4 regions of the Streptomyces cyclosori genome follow, and region 1 is predicted to be linked to each of the others. Evidence: riboswitches for the same ligand, from Rfam matches in the RefSeq annotation. Region 1 holds a riboswitch; each other region holds the start of a gene.

Region 1 (4,240 bases):
CAGAGGCAGTCGACCGATGCGCCCAGCAGGGCCATCCGTACGAGAAGGGGTCCGCCATGCACGGCCCGTCCGCCCGCCACGTCCTGCCCGAGTTCTCCGAACGCACCTCCACCGGGGTCCGCACCCTCGACCCCTACGGCAAGCTGCTCGAAGAGCGGATCGTCATCCTCGGTACTCCCGTCGACGACACCTCCGCCAACGATCTGATGGCCCAGTTCATGCACCTGGAGCACGCCGACCCGGACCGGGACATCTCGCTCTACATCAACTCCCCCGGCGGCTCGCTCACCGCGATGACGGCCATCTACGACACGATCCGGTTCGTCGCCTGCGACGTGGAGACGGTGTGCATCGGGCAGGCCGCCTCGGCCGCCGCGGTACTGCTGGCCGCGGGCACGCCGGGCAAGCGGCTCGCACTCCCCGGCGCGCGGGTGCTCGTCCACCAGCCCTCGATCGAGGAGCCGCTGCGCGGCCAGCCCTCCGATCTGGAGATCCAGGCGAGGGAACTCCAGCGCGGCCGGGCACTGCTGACGGAGCTGCTGGCACGGCACACCGGGCAGTCCACCGAGCGGATCGGCGCCGACATCGAGCGGGACACCATCCTGGACGCCCCGGCGGCGCTCGCCTACGGCCTGGTCGACCACGTCGTGACCAGCCGCAAGACCCCGCTGTCCGGGCCGAGGAGGCAGTACCGGTGATCCCCGAACTGCCACCGCTGCCCGCGCTGACCCGCGCCGAGGGCGAGCTGATCGACGCGTATCTGGACGCGCTGGACAAGCTGGGCCGCGTCAACCCCGCCCGGCACCGGGACACCTACGGCGCGCTGCGGGCGGCACAGGCCCTGGTCGGGCGGGCGGTGGCGCTGCGGGACGCGCTGACGACCATGCATCTGCGCGGCGAGTCGGAGCTGCACTCCGAGACGCTGGCGCGGGCGCTGCGCGTCCTCGACGGGGAGCGCAGGGCGGGCCGTCTGACGATGCCGCCGCCCGGCCCAGGGTGAGCGCGCGGACGCCCGGGCGCCCCCCGCGTTGGTACGAGTCGGTGTCCCACGTTCGGACGATCCGATCGTCCGAACGACGTACCGCCCGTACTGCTCCGCACGCGTACGAGCCAGCGGAATGAATCGTTCCACCGCTGGTCAAAGGCCCTGTCAGAAGTGCCGAAACTTCCCTGTCCACCCGAACGGGTCAGTCGTGAGGAGCCTCACAAAACACTGTTTCGGCTCGGAAATCCGACACCTTTTGGGTCAAGATCCCTTCCGACGACAAGCCCCCGCCACCGCGGCGGGGCGGTCCGGGCGGACGCCGAGTCCTGCCGCCGCACCCGGATGACTGGTCGACTGAGTGGATCGGCAGGAGTGGAGGACCCAAGCACGGCGGGCCCACCGGGAGACCGGGAGGCCCTTGGGGTGAAGCCGCGAGAGCGGCCGGGCATCTTCGCCAGTCCGAACCCGACAGGTCATCCTTCGCAGGCGGTTTGACGAAGGGTTGCGCATGACTGCGCAGAATCATGTCCCGTCCCTGCTGACCCGTGTCGGCGCGGTCTCCGCCCTCACCCTCGCCGCCGTCGGCGGCACCCTGCTGGCGCCGGGCGCCAGCAGCGAGGCGAGCGCCGCGACACTCGCGACGAAGGCGCTCAATGTCGCCGCGTCCAAGAAGGGATCGCCTTACAAGTACGGCGCCACCGGCCCGTACCGGTTCGACTGCTCGGGGCTCACCCTCTACTCGTTCCAGAAGGCGGGCAAGAAGCTGCCGCGCACCACGCAGCAGCAGTACAACAGCACCCGCCACGTCTCGTCGTCCGCCCGCCAGCGCGGCGACCTCGTGTTCTTCCACTCCGGCTCGAACGTGTACCACGTCGGGATCTACGCCGGCGAGAACAAGATCTGGCACTCCCCCAAGACCGGTTCCGTGGTCAAGCTGGAGAAGATCTGGTCCAAGAGCGTCTGGTACGGGCGCGTGCGCTGACCCGCGCGACCGGCACAGGGGGTCCTCCCGGGCGCGGGCGCCCGCGCGCGGGAGGACCCGGCTCAGCTCTGGACCGGCGCCGTCCAGGGCAGCTCGATCCAGACGGTCTTGCCCCCGTCGGGGGTGGGCGTCACCGAGAGCCGGCCGCCGCACTCGGCGGCCAGCCAGCGAATGATCACCATGCCCCGCCCGTTGTCCTGCTGGACCGCGGCGGGAAGCCGTTTCGGCCAGCGCGGATGGCTGTCCGTGACCCCGATGTGGAGCTGCTCGTCGCGCTCCAGACGCAGCTCCACCGTGAACGTCGGCGACTGGCCCAGGGTGTGCTGCACGGCGTTGGTCGCGAGCTCCGAGACGATCAGGCGGATCGTATCGGCGGTTTCGCCACCTGCCGGCAGACCCCACTCGACGAGCACTCCGGCGACGTGTCTGCGGGCGGCGGAGACCGAGGCGGGATCGCTCGGCAGAGTGACGGTTGATTCGTGGTGGTCTGCCATGGCGACGCTGTCCCTTTCCCACCCGGGCCGGCCCGCCCGTCGCGCGGCGAGCGGGACGAACGCGAGGACGACCCGGACTTGTGCTTCGCGCCAGAGTGCCACTCATCGTGCCGCTCGATGCGCGGATCCACCGAGATATGCATATATCTGTCGCTCAAAGCGGTGAACTCTGCGACGAAGGACCGTATTTGGGAGCCACACTTGCCCATCACCCGAATCCCGGCCGGGTGGGAGGAGAGACTCATGTGGCACGGCCCCGCGGTACGCCGCCGCAAACTCGGCGAGGAACTGCGGAGGCTGCGCTGCGCCGCCGCCCTCACCAGCGGCGAGGTGGCCCGGCAACTGGGCTGGCACCAGTCCAAGGTGAGCCGGATCGAGACCGGCCGCAGCGGGGTGCGGCCCGCCGACGTGACCCGGCTGCTCGCGGTGTACGGGGTCGCCGACCCGGCGCTGCGGGCGCTCCTGGAGGCGCTCGCGGGCTCGGCCGACGGCCGGGGCGGCCAGTGGTGGCACGCCTACCGCGGGCTGCTGCCGCCGCAGTACCGGGACTTCATCAGCCTGGAGTCCCAGGCGTCGGCCGCGCGCACCCTGGAGACGTCGGTGGTGCCCGGGCTGCTCCAGACGCCCGAGTACGCGCGCGCGGTCACCCGGGCGGCTCTCGGCCATCTCGACGCGGCGCGGGTGGACTCACTGGTGGAGGTTCGGCTGGCGCGCCAGGAGGTGCTGCGGGCGGATCCGCCGCTGGAGCTGAGCGCGGTGGTGGACGAGGCGGCGCTGCACCGCGCGGTGGGCGGGGCGGCCGTGATGCGGCGGCAGTTGCGCCATCTCGCCGAAGTGGCCCGGCTGCCGCAGGTGCGGCTGCGGGTGCTGCCTTTCAGCAGCGGTGGCCATATCGGGCTCACCGGCCCTTTCATTATCTTCTCTTTTCCGCACATTTCTGATCTGGACGTTGTGGTTATCGACCACTTGACGAGTAGCCTCTATCTCGAACGGAGAGAAGACCTTGAGGCGTACAGCGCCGCGTTCCATACGGTCGAGGCGCAGGCCCTTTCGTTCCAGCACTCATTGAATCTCATCGCCGGGATGGCTGACGGCGTGTAAGGGAGGCATGATGCCCGCACCCCCCGCGCATGTACCTTCCAGCACTTCTCTGGAAGGCGCGCAATGGCGGCGCAGCAGCCGTAGTACAGGAATGAACAATTGCGTCGAGGCCGCATTCCTCGACGCCGCACTGCTGGCCGTCCGCGACTCCAAGCGGACCGCCGGCCCCGCGCTGCTCTTCGGAGCGCGGGCCTGGCACAGCTTCCTTTCCGGCCTGTCCGTCGAGCTCAACGAGGCGCCCGACAGCAGGAGTTGAGTACGCCCAACGGGGGACTACACGGTGGGCGCGGTCCGCAGGACCGTGTCCACCGCCCAGTCGATCTGACTGCCCGTCAAGTCCGCCCGGGCGGTCAGCCGCAGCCGGGAGATCCCGTCCGGCACCGACGGCGGACGGAAGCACCCCACCGCGAGCCCCGCCCCGCGGCACCGCGCCGCCCACTGCACCGCCTGCTCCGGCGAGGGCGCCCGCACCGAGACCACGGCGGCGTCCGGGCGCGCCGCCGTCAGCCCCGCCGCCGTCAGCCGCGCGTACAGCTCGGCCGCCACCGCGCGGGCCCGGCCCGCCCGCTGCGGCTCCGCCTCGATCAGCCGCAGCGCCGCCAGCGCCCCGCCCACCGACGCGGGCGCGAGCCCCGTGTCGAAGATGAACGTACGGGCCGCGTTGACCAGGTGCCGGAT
Region 2 (4,240 bases), 5.5 Mb from region 1:
GTACGGCTGCGCCCTCGGCTGGTCCGGGTCCTGGCGCATCGCCGTACAGCACCTGCCGGACGGCGGGGTGCAGATCGGCGGGGGCGCCGGGTACGACGACTCCGGGCTGCTGTCGCTGGCGCCCGGCGAGTCGTACACCAGCCCCGTCTTCGCCGGGCTGTGGAGCGCCGGCGGCTTCGGCGGCGCCAGCCGGGAGTGGCACGCCTGGCAGCTGGCCCGGGTCGTCCCGGACGCCGGGCGCACCCGGCCGGTGCTCTTCAACTCCTGGGAGGCGACCGGGTTCGACATCGGCGAGCCGCAGCAGCGCGCGCTCGCGCGGCGGGCCGCCGCGCTGGGCGTGGAGCTCTTCGTCGTCGACGACGGCTGGTTCGGCGCCCGCACCCACGACGGGGCCGGACTCGGCGACTGGACGCCCAACCCGGACCGCTTCCCCGGCGGTCTGGGGCCGCTCGCCGACGAAGTGCACGCGCTGGGCATGGAGTTCGGGATCTGGGTGGAGCCGGAGATGGTCAACCCGGACAGCGCCCTGTACCGGGCCCACCCGGAGTGGGTGCAGCACCACCCCGGGCGCGCCCGGACCGAGTTCCGCAACCAGCTGGTGCTCAACCTGGCCCGCCCGGACGTGCGGGAACACCTCTGGGAGCAGCTGGACGGCCTGCTGTCGGGCGCGCCCGTCGACTATGTGAAGTGGGACTTCAACCGCTGCTTCACGGACGCGGGCTGGCCCGGCGAGGCGTATCCGGCGCGGCTGTGGACCGCGCACGTGCACGGGCTGTACGGCCTGCTGGACCGGCTGCGGGCGGCCCACCCCCGGGTCGCCTTCGAGTCCTGCTCGGGCGGCGGCGGCCGGATCGACCTGGGGATCCTCTCCCGTACGGACCAGGTGTGGACCTCCGACAACACCGACCCGCTGGACCGGCTCGCCATCCAGCACGGCTTCAGCCAGCTGCACCCGGCCCGGGTGATGGCCGCCTGGGTCACCGACAGCCCCAACACCCAGCTCAACGGCCGCCGCAGCAGTCTGCGGTTCCGGTTCGTCAGCGCGATGGCCGGGGTGCTGGGCATCGGCGGCGACCTCACCCGCTGGAGCGAGGCCGAACTCGCCGAGGCGCGCGACTGGGTGGCGCTGTACAAGGAGATCCGCGAGGTGGTGCAGCTCGGTGCCCAGTACCGGCTGCGCGCGCCGAGCGGCGGGCTGAGCGCCGTCCAGTACGTGCGGGGCGGGGAATCCGTCGTCCTCGCGCACCTCCAGGCCCAGCACCACGGGGAGCGGCCCCCGCCCGTACGGCTGCGCGGTCTGGATCCGGCGGCGGCCTACCGCTGCGAGGAGACCGGGGCCGTGCACGGGGGAGCGGTATTGCTGCACCGGGGCCTGGAGACGGGGCTGCGGGGCGATCTCGACGCGGCGGTGTTCCGGTTCCGGCGGGTGTGAGCGGATCAAGGAAAGCGAATTCAAGATCCGAATGCGGTGGAGATCCGCGGCGACCGCCTCGGGTGATTTCCCCGGGTGTTTTCCCGGAGCGAGATGCTCGCCAAAACTGGACAGAACGGGGCGTTGGTGTGCATGGCGGATGAATCAGGGTGGAACTTTCGCCCGGATTGGGCGATTTGACAAAACCTGTCCATCTCCCCGGCGGGACGGGGAGGTTGCCCGTGAGCAGCGTCATATCCGTGACGTTCCGTGGTGGCGGCCCCGAATGAATTCCCCCGTCCGGCCGGGCCTGTTGAGAGTTCCGGTCGACGCAGGGTGACCGCAATTCCCCGGTCAATTACGGGCCGGGAATGCGGACGGCGAATGGGCACTTGTCGCGGCCCGCCGTACTCGCTTACGGTCACCGCAATCCGGGTGGACCGCCGAATCCTGCCACCGTCCGGAATCCGCACTCATCCACGCCCGGCAGGAGCGGGGGACCCAGGTAGTCGCCGTACCGGAATTCCGGCACGGCTCGGGGTGAAGCCGGAGCGCCGCACTCGGTGCCGAGGCCGGGCATCTCCCGCCCGAACCCGACAGCTCACCTCGCAGGCGCCGGAGAGGAATCCGCCATGCCCGCGAAGGGTAAGCACCGCCGTCCCAAGTCCAGCCCCGTCACCCGGGGCATGGTCGCCGCCGGCACCGGCGGCGCCGCACTCGCCATCCCGCTGCTCGGTGCCACCGGCGCGCACGCCGCCGCCAAGCCGGCCGCCCCCGTCGCCGCGCCGCAGACCGTCCGCGCCGCCGCTCCGGCCGCGGCCCAGCAGGCCGCCCCCGCCACGTACGAGGTGAAGTCCGGCGACTGCCTCTCCCGGATCGCCGAGGACCACCGGCTCGGCGACTGGCACCGGCTCTACCGGGACAACCGTGACGTCGTCGGCGCCGACCCGTCGCTGATCCGGCCGGGCATGAAGCTGACCCTCGGCGCCAAGCCCCGGGCCGCCGCCCCGCAGGACACCGCGCGCACGTCCGCCGAGCGGGCCCCGGCCACGGACCCGTCCGCCTCCGGGGCGGCCCCGGCCGAGGCCGCGACCACGGCCACCACCGGCCAGGGCACCGCCTCCGGCTTCCGCGCCCCGCTCGACAGCGTCAGCATCGGCACCCCCTACCGCATGGCCGGGTCGATGTGGTCCAGCGGCTACCACACCGGCGTGGACTTCGCGGCGGAGACCGGCACCCCGGTGAAGGCCGTCGGCGCGGGCACGGTCGTCTCGGCGGGCTGGGGCGGCGCGTACGGCAACCAGGTCGTCGTCCGGCACGCCGACGGCATGTACTCCCAGTACGCCCACCTCTCCCAGCTCGCGGTGGCCGAGGGGCAGAGCGTCACCGAGGGGCAGCAGCTCGGGCTCTCCGGCGCGACCGGCAACGTGACCGGCCCGCACCTCCACTTCGAGATCCGCACGACCCCCGACTACGGCTCGGACGTGGACCCGCTGGCCTACCTCCGCCAGCAGGGCGCCAGCCTCTGACACCCCGTCATCAAGTGCGCTCCCGGTCCGTATTCCCGTCGGCGAAAACTGACCGGGTGGCCTATATCACCCCTCGTCAACCCCTCCTTACGGTCGCGTAGGTCACATCCGTAAGGGAAAGATATGGTCTCGTGGCAGACGATTCGAGATCATTCAGCAGCGGTACGTTCGGGTCGTACACGGCGATCGGCGACAGCTTCACGGAAGGCGTCGGCGACCCCGGCCCGGACGGGGCGTTCGTCGGGTGGGCGGACAGGTTCGCCGTGCTACTGGCAGACCAGCGACCGGAGGGGGCCTTTCGCTACGCCAATCTCGCGGTCCGCGGCAGGCTCCTCGACCAGATCGTCGAGGAGCAGGTGCCGCGGGCCAAGGAGCTCGCGCCCGACCTGGTGAGCTTCTGCGCGGGCGGCAACGACATCATCCGGCCGGGCAGCGATCCGGACGACGTGGCCGAGCGCTTCGAACGCGCGGTGGCCGATCTGAAGAGCGCGATCCCCACGGTCATGGTGACCACCGGGTTCGACACGCGCGGGGTGCCCGTCTTCAAGCACCTGCGGGGCAAGGTCGCCACCTACACCGCGCACGTGCGGTCCATCGCCGACCGCTACGACTGCCCGGTGCTCGACCTGTGGTCGCTGAAGTCCGTGCAGGACCGGCGCGCCTGGGACGACGACCGGCTGCACCTGTCGCCGGAGGGGCACACCCGGGTCGCGCTGCGCGCCGCCCAGGTGCTCGGCCTCGACGTGCCGGCCGACCCCGACCAGGAGTGGCCCCCGATGCCGCCGCGCAACACCCTCGAAGTGCGGCGCGACGACATCCACTGGGCGCGCGAGCACCTGGTGCCGTGGATCGGACGGCGGCTGCGGGGTGAGAGCTCGGGCGACCACGTGGAGCCCAAGCGCCCCGACCTGCTGCCCCTCTGACGGACCGTCACGGCGGACGCACGGCTCGGCACCCGGGCTCCGGACGGGCCCTCAGCCGTGCAGCAGCGCGCGCTCCGTCTCCGGGTCGAGTCCGACCCGGGGACGGTCCGGCCGCTGCGGCGCCTCGCCGCCGATCGACTCCAGCCACGCCCAGGTGTCCGCGACCGTCTCCGCGACGGGCCGGCAGCGCAGCCCCGACAGCACGGCCTTCCACACGTTCGAGCGGTGCATCGTGTCGTAGAGCTCGCCCGGCGGGATCCACACCGGCAGATGGTTCCACGGCTCGACCCCGGCGGCCAGCACCGGCTCCGGGTCCGTCCAGCGCAGCTCGGCCGCGCCCCCGGTGACCCGCGCGCACGCTTCGAGCAGCTCGCCCA
Region 3 (4,240 bases), 4.8 Mb from region 1:
GCCTCCCAGTGGGCCGGGTACGCGGGGTCCTGCGTCTTCTCCTGCGGAGCCTGCATACCGGCAGCCTACGGGTCGCGGGCCCGGTCCGGGCAGGCCAAGGTAGGGGGCACCGAGCACCGCGCGGGACATGAGAGAATGGTCTAGACAACCGTCAGAGATTTCGAAGGGCATCACCATGGCTGAGCGCCGCGTCAATGTCGGCTGGGCCGAGGGCCTGCACGCCCGCCCCGCTTCCATCTTCGTCCGCGCCGCCACGGCCTCCGGCGTCCCCGTGACGATCGCCAAGGCCGACGGCAACCCGGTCAACGCCGCGTCCATGCTCGCGGTGCTCGGCCTGGGCGCGCAGGGCGGCGAGGAGATCGTGCTGGCTTCCGAGGCGGAGAACGCCGAGGCGGCCCTGGACCGTCTGGCGAAGCTGGTCGCCGAGGGCCTCGACGAGCTTCCCGAGACCGTCTGACCCCACCCGGTCGGCCGATTCCCAGCCGTGCGTCCCGCATTCGGGGCGCACGGCTGTTTCCATTCCGGGAGCGGCTGCATTCGGGCGGCACCGAACGGACCGCGCAATTGCTCCTCCCTGTCGGGCGATCGCCCGTATACGGCAATCCGGTCACCTGTATACGGCGGCCCCGTCACCCTTTTCCAGCGGTCCCCCCGCCGGTATACGGCGGTCCCGTCACGCGCGGACGGCCGCGTTGTTCACGGCATGTTGCGAACTCCTCACACCGTCGGCCGCGCGCAGCCGATAGGCGGAAAAGGAACGCTCCGCGTGGAGCGCGGTGAGCGACCTTGCGCGCTCGGCGTCGCCGCGCGCCACCGCGTCCACGATCGCCCCGTGCTCCGCCCAGCACTCCCGGGGCAGCGCGGGCCGCTCCAGCACGTACATCCAGGCCACCTTGTGCCGCAGCTGGGTGAGCAGCGCGATCAGGCCGGCGCTGCCGGACGCCTGGGCCAGCGTCTCGTGGAACCAGCCGCCCAGCGCGCGCAGGTCCTCCCCCTGGGCCCGCCGCACCCGCTCCTGGCCCAGCCGCACCAGGCCGCGCAGCACCTTGAGATGGGCCTCGGTGCGCCGTCCGGCGGCCCGCGCGGCGGCCAGCGGCTCCAGCAGCACCCGCATTTCGAGCAGGTCGGCGGCCTCCTGCGCGCTGGGCTCGGCCACACAGGCCCCGGCATGGCGGCGGGTGGTCACGAACCCCTCGGACTCCAGGGTGCGCAGCGCCTCGCGGACCGGGACGCGCGAAACCCCGTAACGCCGGGCGAGTACTTCCTCGGTGAGCCTGCTGCCGCGTGCGAAGGTGCCCGCCACGATGTCGTCGCGGATTGCCGTGCAGACCGATTGCGCCGCGATGCGCATGACCGAACCTCCGCCTTGATCCCCGCGAAACGCGGTCGTCCGACGCCTGTTCGGCGACTCTATTCGAGCGCGTGTTAATTCCCGGTGACATGAGGTAATCGGGGGATATCTTCTGGCCACGGCCGGAGCCCCCGGCCGGGAAATCGGCCGGGGGCTCCGGTGGGTGTCGCGGGGCGGCGGGCAGGAGCCCGCCGAAAGGGCGTCAGACGTTGACGCCGTGCGCGCGCAGATACGCGATCGGGTCCATGTCCGAGCCGTACGACGGCGAGGTGCGGGCCTCGAAGTGCAGGTGCGGGCCGGTGGTGTTGCCGGTGTTGCCGGAGAGGCCGATCTGCTGGCCCGGCTCGACGTGCTGGCCGACGGCCACGAGGATGGACGACAGGTGGCCGTACTGGGTGTACGTGCCGTCGTTCATCCGGATCACGATGTTGTTGCCGTACGCGCCGCCCCAGCCCGCCTCGACGACGGTGCCCAGGCCGACCGAGTGCACCGAGGTGCCCTCGCCGGCGTGGAAGTCGATGCCGGTGTGGCTGCCGGAGGACCAGATCGAGCCGCCGGTCTTGTAGCCGGTGGAGACGTAGCTGCCGTCGATCGGGGCGACGAAGGTGTTGAGGCGCTTGCGCTCGGCCTCACGCGCGGCACGCTCGCGGGCGGCGCGCTCCTCCTTCGCCTTCGCCTCGGCCTTGCGCTTCGCCTCGGCGGCGGCGCGGGCCTTGTCGGCGGCCTGCTTCTGGGCGGCGGCCTGGGCGTCGATGCGGTCGGCGAGCGAGTCGCCGATCACGATGGCCTGGGTGATTCCGGTGTCCTCGACGGAGGCGGCGGCCGGGGCCGCGCTGGTCTCCGCGGCCAGGGCCGGTGAGGCGAGGGTGCCCACGACTCCGGCGGTGGCGAGAGTGGCGATGCCCGCTATGTTCGCGCTCTTGCGCGACACGGCGCTCGGACGGCGGTGCTTCCCGGTGGCACGGGTGAACGCCATGAAGTGGCGGTGTCCTTTCCTTCCATCTCGCCTACCGGGTTAGCTGACGGGTTCGGAGCTGGAAGGTCTCCTACGGGCCCCTCCGCGGGCGGAGGCGTCCGATTCACCCCAGGGACTGAGTGGGTCCCCGGCTCCCCTGGCTCGCGCCAGTTGGGGACTCGGCGATCACTGCCCGGTGCCGCGGCTGCGACGGATGGTGACGGACAGCGCGCCCGACGCTAATCGCCTGATCTTTCAATCGCCAAACAGACACCACTTTTTGTAGCGCACGCCACACGACAGACAGGCAACCTCTCCAATAAACCGGACATAAGGGAGGACCCCGACGGAATCGCTTCCTCCGGGGTCCTCACCCGCACCACGCGCGCGTGCGCGGCGATCCGCTCAATCAGCCCGCGACTACGGTCACTTCACCGATGCCGAGCGCCTTGACCGGCTCCTCGATCTGCGCCGCGTCGCCCACCAGAACCGTCACCAGACGGTCCACCGGGAAGGCGCTGACGACCGCCGCGGTGGCCTCCACGGTGCCCGTGTCGGCCAGCTGCGCGTACAGCCGCGCCTGGAAGTCGTCCGGCAGGTGCTGCTCGACCTGGTCGGCCAGCGTCCCCGCGACCGCCGCCGCCGTCTCGTACTTCAGCGGGGCCACGCCCACCAGGTTCTGCACGGCCGTCTCGCGCTCGGCGTCGGTCAGCCCCTCGGCGGCGAGCCTGCGCAGCACCGTCCACAGGTCGTCCAGCGCCGGACCGGTGTTGGGGGTGTCCACCGAGCCGCTGATGGCGAGCATGGCGGCACCGGTGCCCTCCGCGCCCGAACGCAGCACCTGGCCGTAGGCCCGCACGCCGTACGTGTAGCCCTTCTCCTCGCGCAGGACGCGGTCCAGGCGGGAGGTGAGCGTGCCGCCCAGGCAGTACGTCCCGAGGACCTGGGCGGGCCAGACGCGGTCGTGGCGGTCCGGGCCGACCCGGCCGATCAGCAGCTGCGTCTGGACGGCGCCCGGGCGGTCCACGATGACGACCCGGCCGGTGTCGTCGGCGGTCACCGGCGGCATCGGGCGCTCCTCGGCCGCGGTGCCCGTCCAGGCGCCCAGGGTGTCCGCCAGGATCGCGTCCAGGTCGGTGGCGCCCAGATCGCCCACGACGACCGCGGTGGCCGCCGCCGGGCGCACGTACGCCTCGTAGAAGGCCCGGACGGCAGAGGCGTCGATGCGGGTGACGGTCTCCTCGGTGCCCTGGCGCGGGCGCGACATGCGCGCGGTGGCCGGGAACAGCTCCCGGGAGAGCTGCTGGGCGGCGCGGCGCGCCGGGTTGGCCAGCTCGTGCGGGATCTCGTCGAGCCGGTTGCGCACCAGCCGGTCGACCTCGGCGTCGGCGAACGCGGGCGCGCGCAGCGCCTCGGCGAGCAGCCCGAGCGCCTTGGCGAGCCGGGAGACCGGCACCTCCAGGGAGACCCGCACGCCCGGGTGGTCCGCGTGCGCGTCCAGGGTGGCGCCGCAGCGCTCCAGGTCGGCGGCGAACTCCTCGGCGGAGCGCTTGTCGGTGCCCTCGGAGAGCGCGCGCGCCATGATGGTGGCGACGCCGTCCAGACCGGCCGGCTCGGCGTCCAGCGGGGCCGCGAGGAAGACCTCCACGGCCACGACCTGCTGGCCGGGACGGTCGCAGCGCAGCACCGTGAGCCCATTGGCGAGGGTCTCGCGGCCGGGGGCCGGGAACGCCCAGGGGCGCGCGGTGCCCGCGGTCGGCTGCGGGTGGAACTGCATGGTCACGCCGGTCTCGCTCACTGCTCTGCTCCCTCTGCGTCCGCGTCGGCCGCGGCCTCGTCCTCGGCGCCGGTCGGCTCGTAGACCAGCACCGCCCTGTTGTCCGGGCGCAGGGTGGCCCGGGCCGCGTCCCGCACCTCCTCGGCGGTGACGGCGA
Region 4 (4,240 bases), 2.1 Mb from region 1:
CTGATCGACCGGTTCGCGGCGGGCGGCGAGGCCGACCTCATCCACGAGTTCGCCTTCCCGCTGCCCATCTACGCCATCTGCGACCTGCTCGGCGTCCCGCGCGAGGACCAGGACGACTTCCGCGACTGGGCCGGGATGATGATCCGGCACGGCGGCGGCCCGCGCGGCGGGGTCGCCCGGTCGGTGAAGAAGATGCGCGGCTATCTGCTCGAACTCATCCACCGCAAGCGGGAGGAGCCGGGCGAGGACCTCATCTCGGGGCTGATCCGGGCCAGCGACCACGGCGAGCACCTCAGCGAGAACGAGGCGGCGGCGATGGCCTTCATCCTGCTGTTCGCCGGTTTCGAGACGACCGTGAACCTCATCGGCAACGGGATGTACGCGCTGCTGCGCCACCCGGAGCAGCGGGCGCGCCTGGCCGCCTCGCTCGTGGCGGGGGAGACGGAGCTCCTGGACACCGCGGTGGAGGAACTCCTGCGCTACGACGGCCCGGTGGAGCTGGCCACCTGGCGGTTCGCCACCCGGCCGCTGAGCATCGGCGGCCAGGACATCGCCGCGGGCGACCCGGTGCTGGTGGTGCTCGCCTCCGCCGACCGCGACCCGGACCGCTTCCCCGACCCCGATGTGCTCGACCTCGGCCGCCGCGACAACCAGCACCTGGGCTACGGGCACGGCATCCACTACTGCCTGGGCGCGCCCCTGGCCCGGCTGGAGGCCAGGACGGCGCTGGCGACCCTGCTGCGACGCCTTCCTGACCTGCGGTTGGCGGTGGATCCTGCTGATTTGCGCTGGCGCGGCGGGCTCATCATGCGTGGACTGCGCACCCTTCCGGTCGAGTTCACGCCCGCCGTAACTGACGGTACGTCAAAACTGTGACTTTCGCGTTATCGCGGGTCCATCGACTTGTGACAAGCGTTCGAGTACGGCTACGTTCACCCCTCGACTCGACGGCTCCGCCTCAGCAGTCACAGACGTAGTCACACGGAAGGCCACAGCATGCGCTCCGGGAACGGACGGCACCGCCGACCCCGCCAGGCTCCCGCACTCGTCGTAGCGGCGGGGGTGACCGGCTCGGCCCTCGCCCTTCCGCTCTTCGCGGCGAGCGGCGCGAACGCCGCCTCCGCGACCACCTGGGACCGGGTGGCCGAGTGCGAGAGCGGCGGCTCCTGGAGCGCCGACTTCGGCAACGGCCTCTACGGCGGCCTCCAGCTCTCCCAGGAGACCTGGGAGACCTACGGCGGCACGGCGTACGCCGCCCGCCCCGACCTGGCCAGCCGCGCCCAGCAGATCGCCGTCGCCGAGAAGGTGCTCGCGGCGAAGGGCCCCCAGGCGTTCACCAGCTGCTCGGGGATCTCCGGGCTCACCCGGGGCGGCGGCGCGCCCGCCGTCGACCCCGGCGCCCAGCCCTCGCCCGCCGCCACGGCCTCCGAGGGGGCGGACACCTCCGCGACCCCCTCGGCGCCCGCCAAGGACACCGAGGCGCCCGCCGGGTCCGCCCCGGCCGCCTCCAAGCCGCCGACGGCCCCGGCCGCGCCCTCCGCGGGCAAGGACGCCCCGGCCGGGCCGAAGACCCCGGCCAAGCCGAAGGACGGGGCTCCGCGGACCGGGACCGGCGGCAAGCACCGGGGCACGCCCGACCCGGCCGAGAGCGGCACGCCCGCGGCCGGCGGCACCGGAGGCGCGACCGGCGACTCCGGCAATACGGACAGCGGTCGTGAAGCCGGACAGCACCCCTCGCGGGGCGACGCCGCCTCGCGCGAGTCGGACGAGGTGCTGAGCGGTCCGGGCGACTACACCGTCCGCCCCGGCGACAACCTGTGGGACATCTCGCGCTCGCACAAGGTCGAGGGCGGCTGGTCGGCGCTCTACAAGGCGAACGAGAAGACCATCGGCTCGGATCCCGATCTGATCCTGCCCGGTCAGAGCCTTGATCTGAACCTGGCAAAGACGGACAACCCGGCCCCGCCCAAGGGGTAGTTCAGGGGCCTATGTCCGCTTCTGCGCAAGTGAGACATGGGTCTCTTTCCGTCAACTGGCCTGCCCCGTCTGCCCGGTCCGTACGACACGCCCCCGACCTGCGGAAACAGGGGATACGGAGGGGTGGGCGGGGGCGATTTTTCCTTGATGGGCCCCTTTGAACATCAGGGGTTGGTGTGTTTACGGTCGGAGCGCTCGTCACCACGGGCCCCTTCGACCGGGAACGCCGAATCCTGCCGCCGGTCGCCGGGAACAGTCGACGCTTGACGCGCCGTAGGCAGGAGCGGGGGACCCAAGGTAAGTGCCGGGCCCGGCCGTTGAGAGACGTACGCCATGCGGCGGGACGTACGAGACGGCCGACGGGACCGGCTTGGGGTGAAGACGTGCCGAGAGGCGCGGCCGGGCCACTCACTCGCCCGAACCCGACAGCTCACCTCGCAGGCGTCGGTGAGGAGAACTCCATGCTGCTTTCCGGCAAGGGCAAGCACCGCCGCCCGTCCAAGGCCGTCCGCGTCGCCACGCTCGCCGGTGTCACCGGTGCCGCCGTCGCCGCCCCGCTGATGGCCGCGGGCAACGCCTCCGCCGCCTCCGTCGCCACCTGGGACGCGGTCGCCCAGTGCGAGTCCGGCGGCAACTGGTCCATCAACACCGGCAACGGCTACTACGGCGGCCTCCAGTTCTCGCAGTCCTCCTGGGCCGCGGCGGGCGGCACCCAGTACGCCTCCCGCGCCGACCTGGCCACCAAGGGCCAGCAGATCGCCACCGCCGAGAAGCTGCTCGCCATGCAGGGCCCGGGCGCCTGGTCCTGCGCCGGCGCGGGCAACCTGACCGCCGGCGGCTCGGCCGCGAACGTGGACACCTCCGGCTCGTCCGCCAAGCAGGCCGCCCCGAAGAAGGCCGCGCCCAAGGCCGCCCCGAAGGCCCAGCGCGAGTCCGCCCCGGCCTCCCGCGGCGAGTCCCGCCCGGCCCCGGTCAAGACCGGCGACGGCGAGTACAAGGTGAAGGCCGGCGACACGCTGGGCTCCATCGCCCAGGCCCACGGCGTCAAGGGCGGCTGGCAGAAGCTGTTCGAGCTGAACAAGGACGTCGTCAAGGACGCGAACCTGATCTACGTGGACCAGAAGCTCCACCTGAGCTGAGTCCGCCCGCGGTCCGGGGTGCCACGCCCGCGTGGCGCCCGCGGACCGCGCGGACCCGCTCACGCAGTTCCCCGCACCCCGGGCAGTCGGGGGCGCGGGGAACTGCGCGCTCGGGCCCCGCAGGTCTGCGGACGAAAGCGCACGCCAAGATCCACTCAGCCCACAGCTGAACCCGGAGGGCCGTGCTTTGTTTCGTTCAGGAACATTTTGCCCCCCGTTTCGTCCCACGGGCCGGTCGGTCGGCTGGCCGATGCTCCGGAGGCGGTTAGGCTCAGGGGTGCCGGACCACGCGGCCCGGCGTATTCGCATCACATCCCAGAAGGAGATGCTCGTGCCGTCCATCGACGTCGTCGTAGCCCGGGAAATCCTGGACTCCCGAGGCAACCCCACGGTCGAGGTCGAGGTCGGCCTCGACGACGGCAGCACCGGCCGTGCCGCCGTCCCCTCCGGTGCCTCCACCGGTGCCTTCGAAGCCATCGAGCTGCGTGACGGTGACCCCAACCGCTACCAGGGCAAGGGCGTCGAGAAGGCCGTCCTCGCCGTGATCGAGCAGATCGGCCCGGAGCTCGTCGGCTACGACGCCACCGAGCAGCGCCTGATCGACCAGGCGATGTTCGACCTGGACGCCACGGACAACAAGGGCTCGCTCGGCGCCAACGCCATCCTCGGCGTCTCCCTCGCCGTGGCGCACGCCGCCTCCGAGGCCAGCGACCTGCCGCTGTTCCGCTACCTGGGCGGCCCGAACGCGCACCTCCTGCCCGTCCCGATGATGAACATCCTCAACGGTGGGTCGCACGCCGACTCCAACGTGGACATCCAGGAGTTCATGATCGCCCCGATCGGCGCGGAGTCCTTCTCCGAGGCCCTGCGCTGGGGCGCCGAGGTCTACCACACGCTGAAGAAGGTCCTGAAGAACAAGGGCCTCTCCACCGGCCTGGGCGACGAGGGCGGCTTCGCCCCGAACCTGGAGTCCAACCGCGCCGCCCTGGACCTCATCCTGGAGGCCATCAAGGAGGCCGGCTACGCCCCGGGCAAGGACATCGCCCTGGCGCTCGACGTCGCCGCGTCCGAGTTCTACAAGGACGGCAAGTACGAGTTCGAGGGCAAGTCCCGCTCGGCCGCCG

What was found. Region 1 has a riboswitch for cyclic di-AMP ahead of AB5J87_RS30480 (C40 family peptidase). Riboswitches for the same ligand answer to the same signal wherever they lie in the genome.
Region 2: it holds a riboswitch for cyclic di-AMP, as region 1 does, so the genes downstream of both, AB5J87_RS05980 (peptidoglycan DD-metalloendopeptidase family protein) here and AB5J87_RS30480 (C40 family peptidase) in region 1, are expected to answer to the same signal.
Region 3: it holds a riboswitch for cyclic di-AMP, as region 1 does, so the genes downstream of both, AB5J87_RS08790 (M23 family metallopeptidase) here and AB5J87_RS30480 (C40 family peptidase) in region 1, are expected to answer to the same signal.
Region 4: it holds a riboswitch for cyclic di-AMP, as region 1 does, so the genes downstream of both, AB5J87_RS21045 (transglycosylase family protein) here and AB5J87_RS30480 (C40 family peptidase) in region 1, are expected to answer to the same signal.

What each region holds. Positions count from the first base shown of each region.
Region 1 is NZ_CP163520.1:6,832,862-6,837,101, reverse strand. Features, by position in the region: gene AB5J87_RS30490 (ATP-dependent Clp protease proteolytic subunit) at 57-698, shown strand; gene AB5J87_RS30485 (hypothetical protein) at 695-1,000, shown strand; cyclic di-AMP (ydaO/yuaA leader) riboswitch at 1,306-1,489, shown strand; gene AB5J87_RS30480 (C40 family peptidase) at 1,494-1,967, shown strand; gene AB5J87_RS30475 (ATP-binding protein) at 2,030-2,461, opposite strand; gene AB5J87_RS30470 (helix-turn-helix domain-containing protein) at 2,705-3,562, shown strand; gene AB5J87_RS30465 (DUF397 domain-containing protein) at 3,573-3,818, shown strand; gene AB5J87_RS30460 (8-amino-7-oxononanoate synthase) at 3,836-4,240, opposite strand, start outside.
Region 2 is NZ_CP163520.1:1,333,510-1,337,749, reverse strand. Features, by position in the region: gene AB5J87_RS05985 (alpha-galactosidase) at 1-1,432, shown strand, start outside; cyclic di-AMP (ydaO/yuaA leader) riboswitch at 1,876-2,039, shown strand; gene AB5J87_RS05980 (peptidoglycan DD-metalloendopeptidase family protein) at 2,044-2,940, shown strand; gene AB5J87_RS05975 (SGNH/GDSL hydrolase family protein) at 3,072-3,863, shown strand; gene AB5J87_RS05970 (NAD-dependent epimerase/dehydratase family protein) at 3,915-4,240, opposite strand, start outside.
Region 3 is NZ_CP163520.1:1,986,782-1,991,021, forward strand. Features, by position in the region: gene AB5J87_RS08775 (GNAT family N-acetyltransferase) at 1-56, opposite strand, end outside; gene AB5J87_RS08780 (HPr family phosphocarrier protein) at 176-457, shown strand; gene AB5J87_RS08785 (GntR family transcriptional regulator) at 674-1,351, opposite strand; gene AB5J87_RS08790 (M23 family metallopeptidase) at 1,554-2,327, opposite strand; cyclic di-AMP (ydaO/yuaA leader) riboswitch at 2,341-2,501, opposite strand; gene AB5J87_RS08795 (M16 family metallopeptidase) at 2,716-4,104, opposite strand; gene AB5J87_RS08800 (M16 family metallopeptidase) at 4,101-4,240, opposite strand, start outside.
Region 4 is NZ_CP163520.1:4,734,901-4,739,140, forward strand. Features, by position in the region: gene AB5J87_RS21035 (cytochrome P450) at 1-876, shown strand, start outside; gene AB5J87_RS21040 (transglycosylase family protein) at 997-1,977, shown strand; cyclic di-AMP (ydaO/yuaA leader) riboswitch at 2,237-2,436, shown strand; gene AB5J87_RS21045 (transglycosylase family protein) at 2,439-3,116, shown strand; gene eno (phosphopyruvate hydratase) at 3,442-4,240, shown strand, end outside.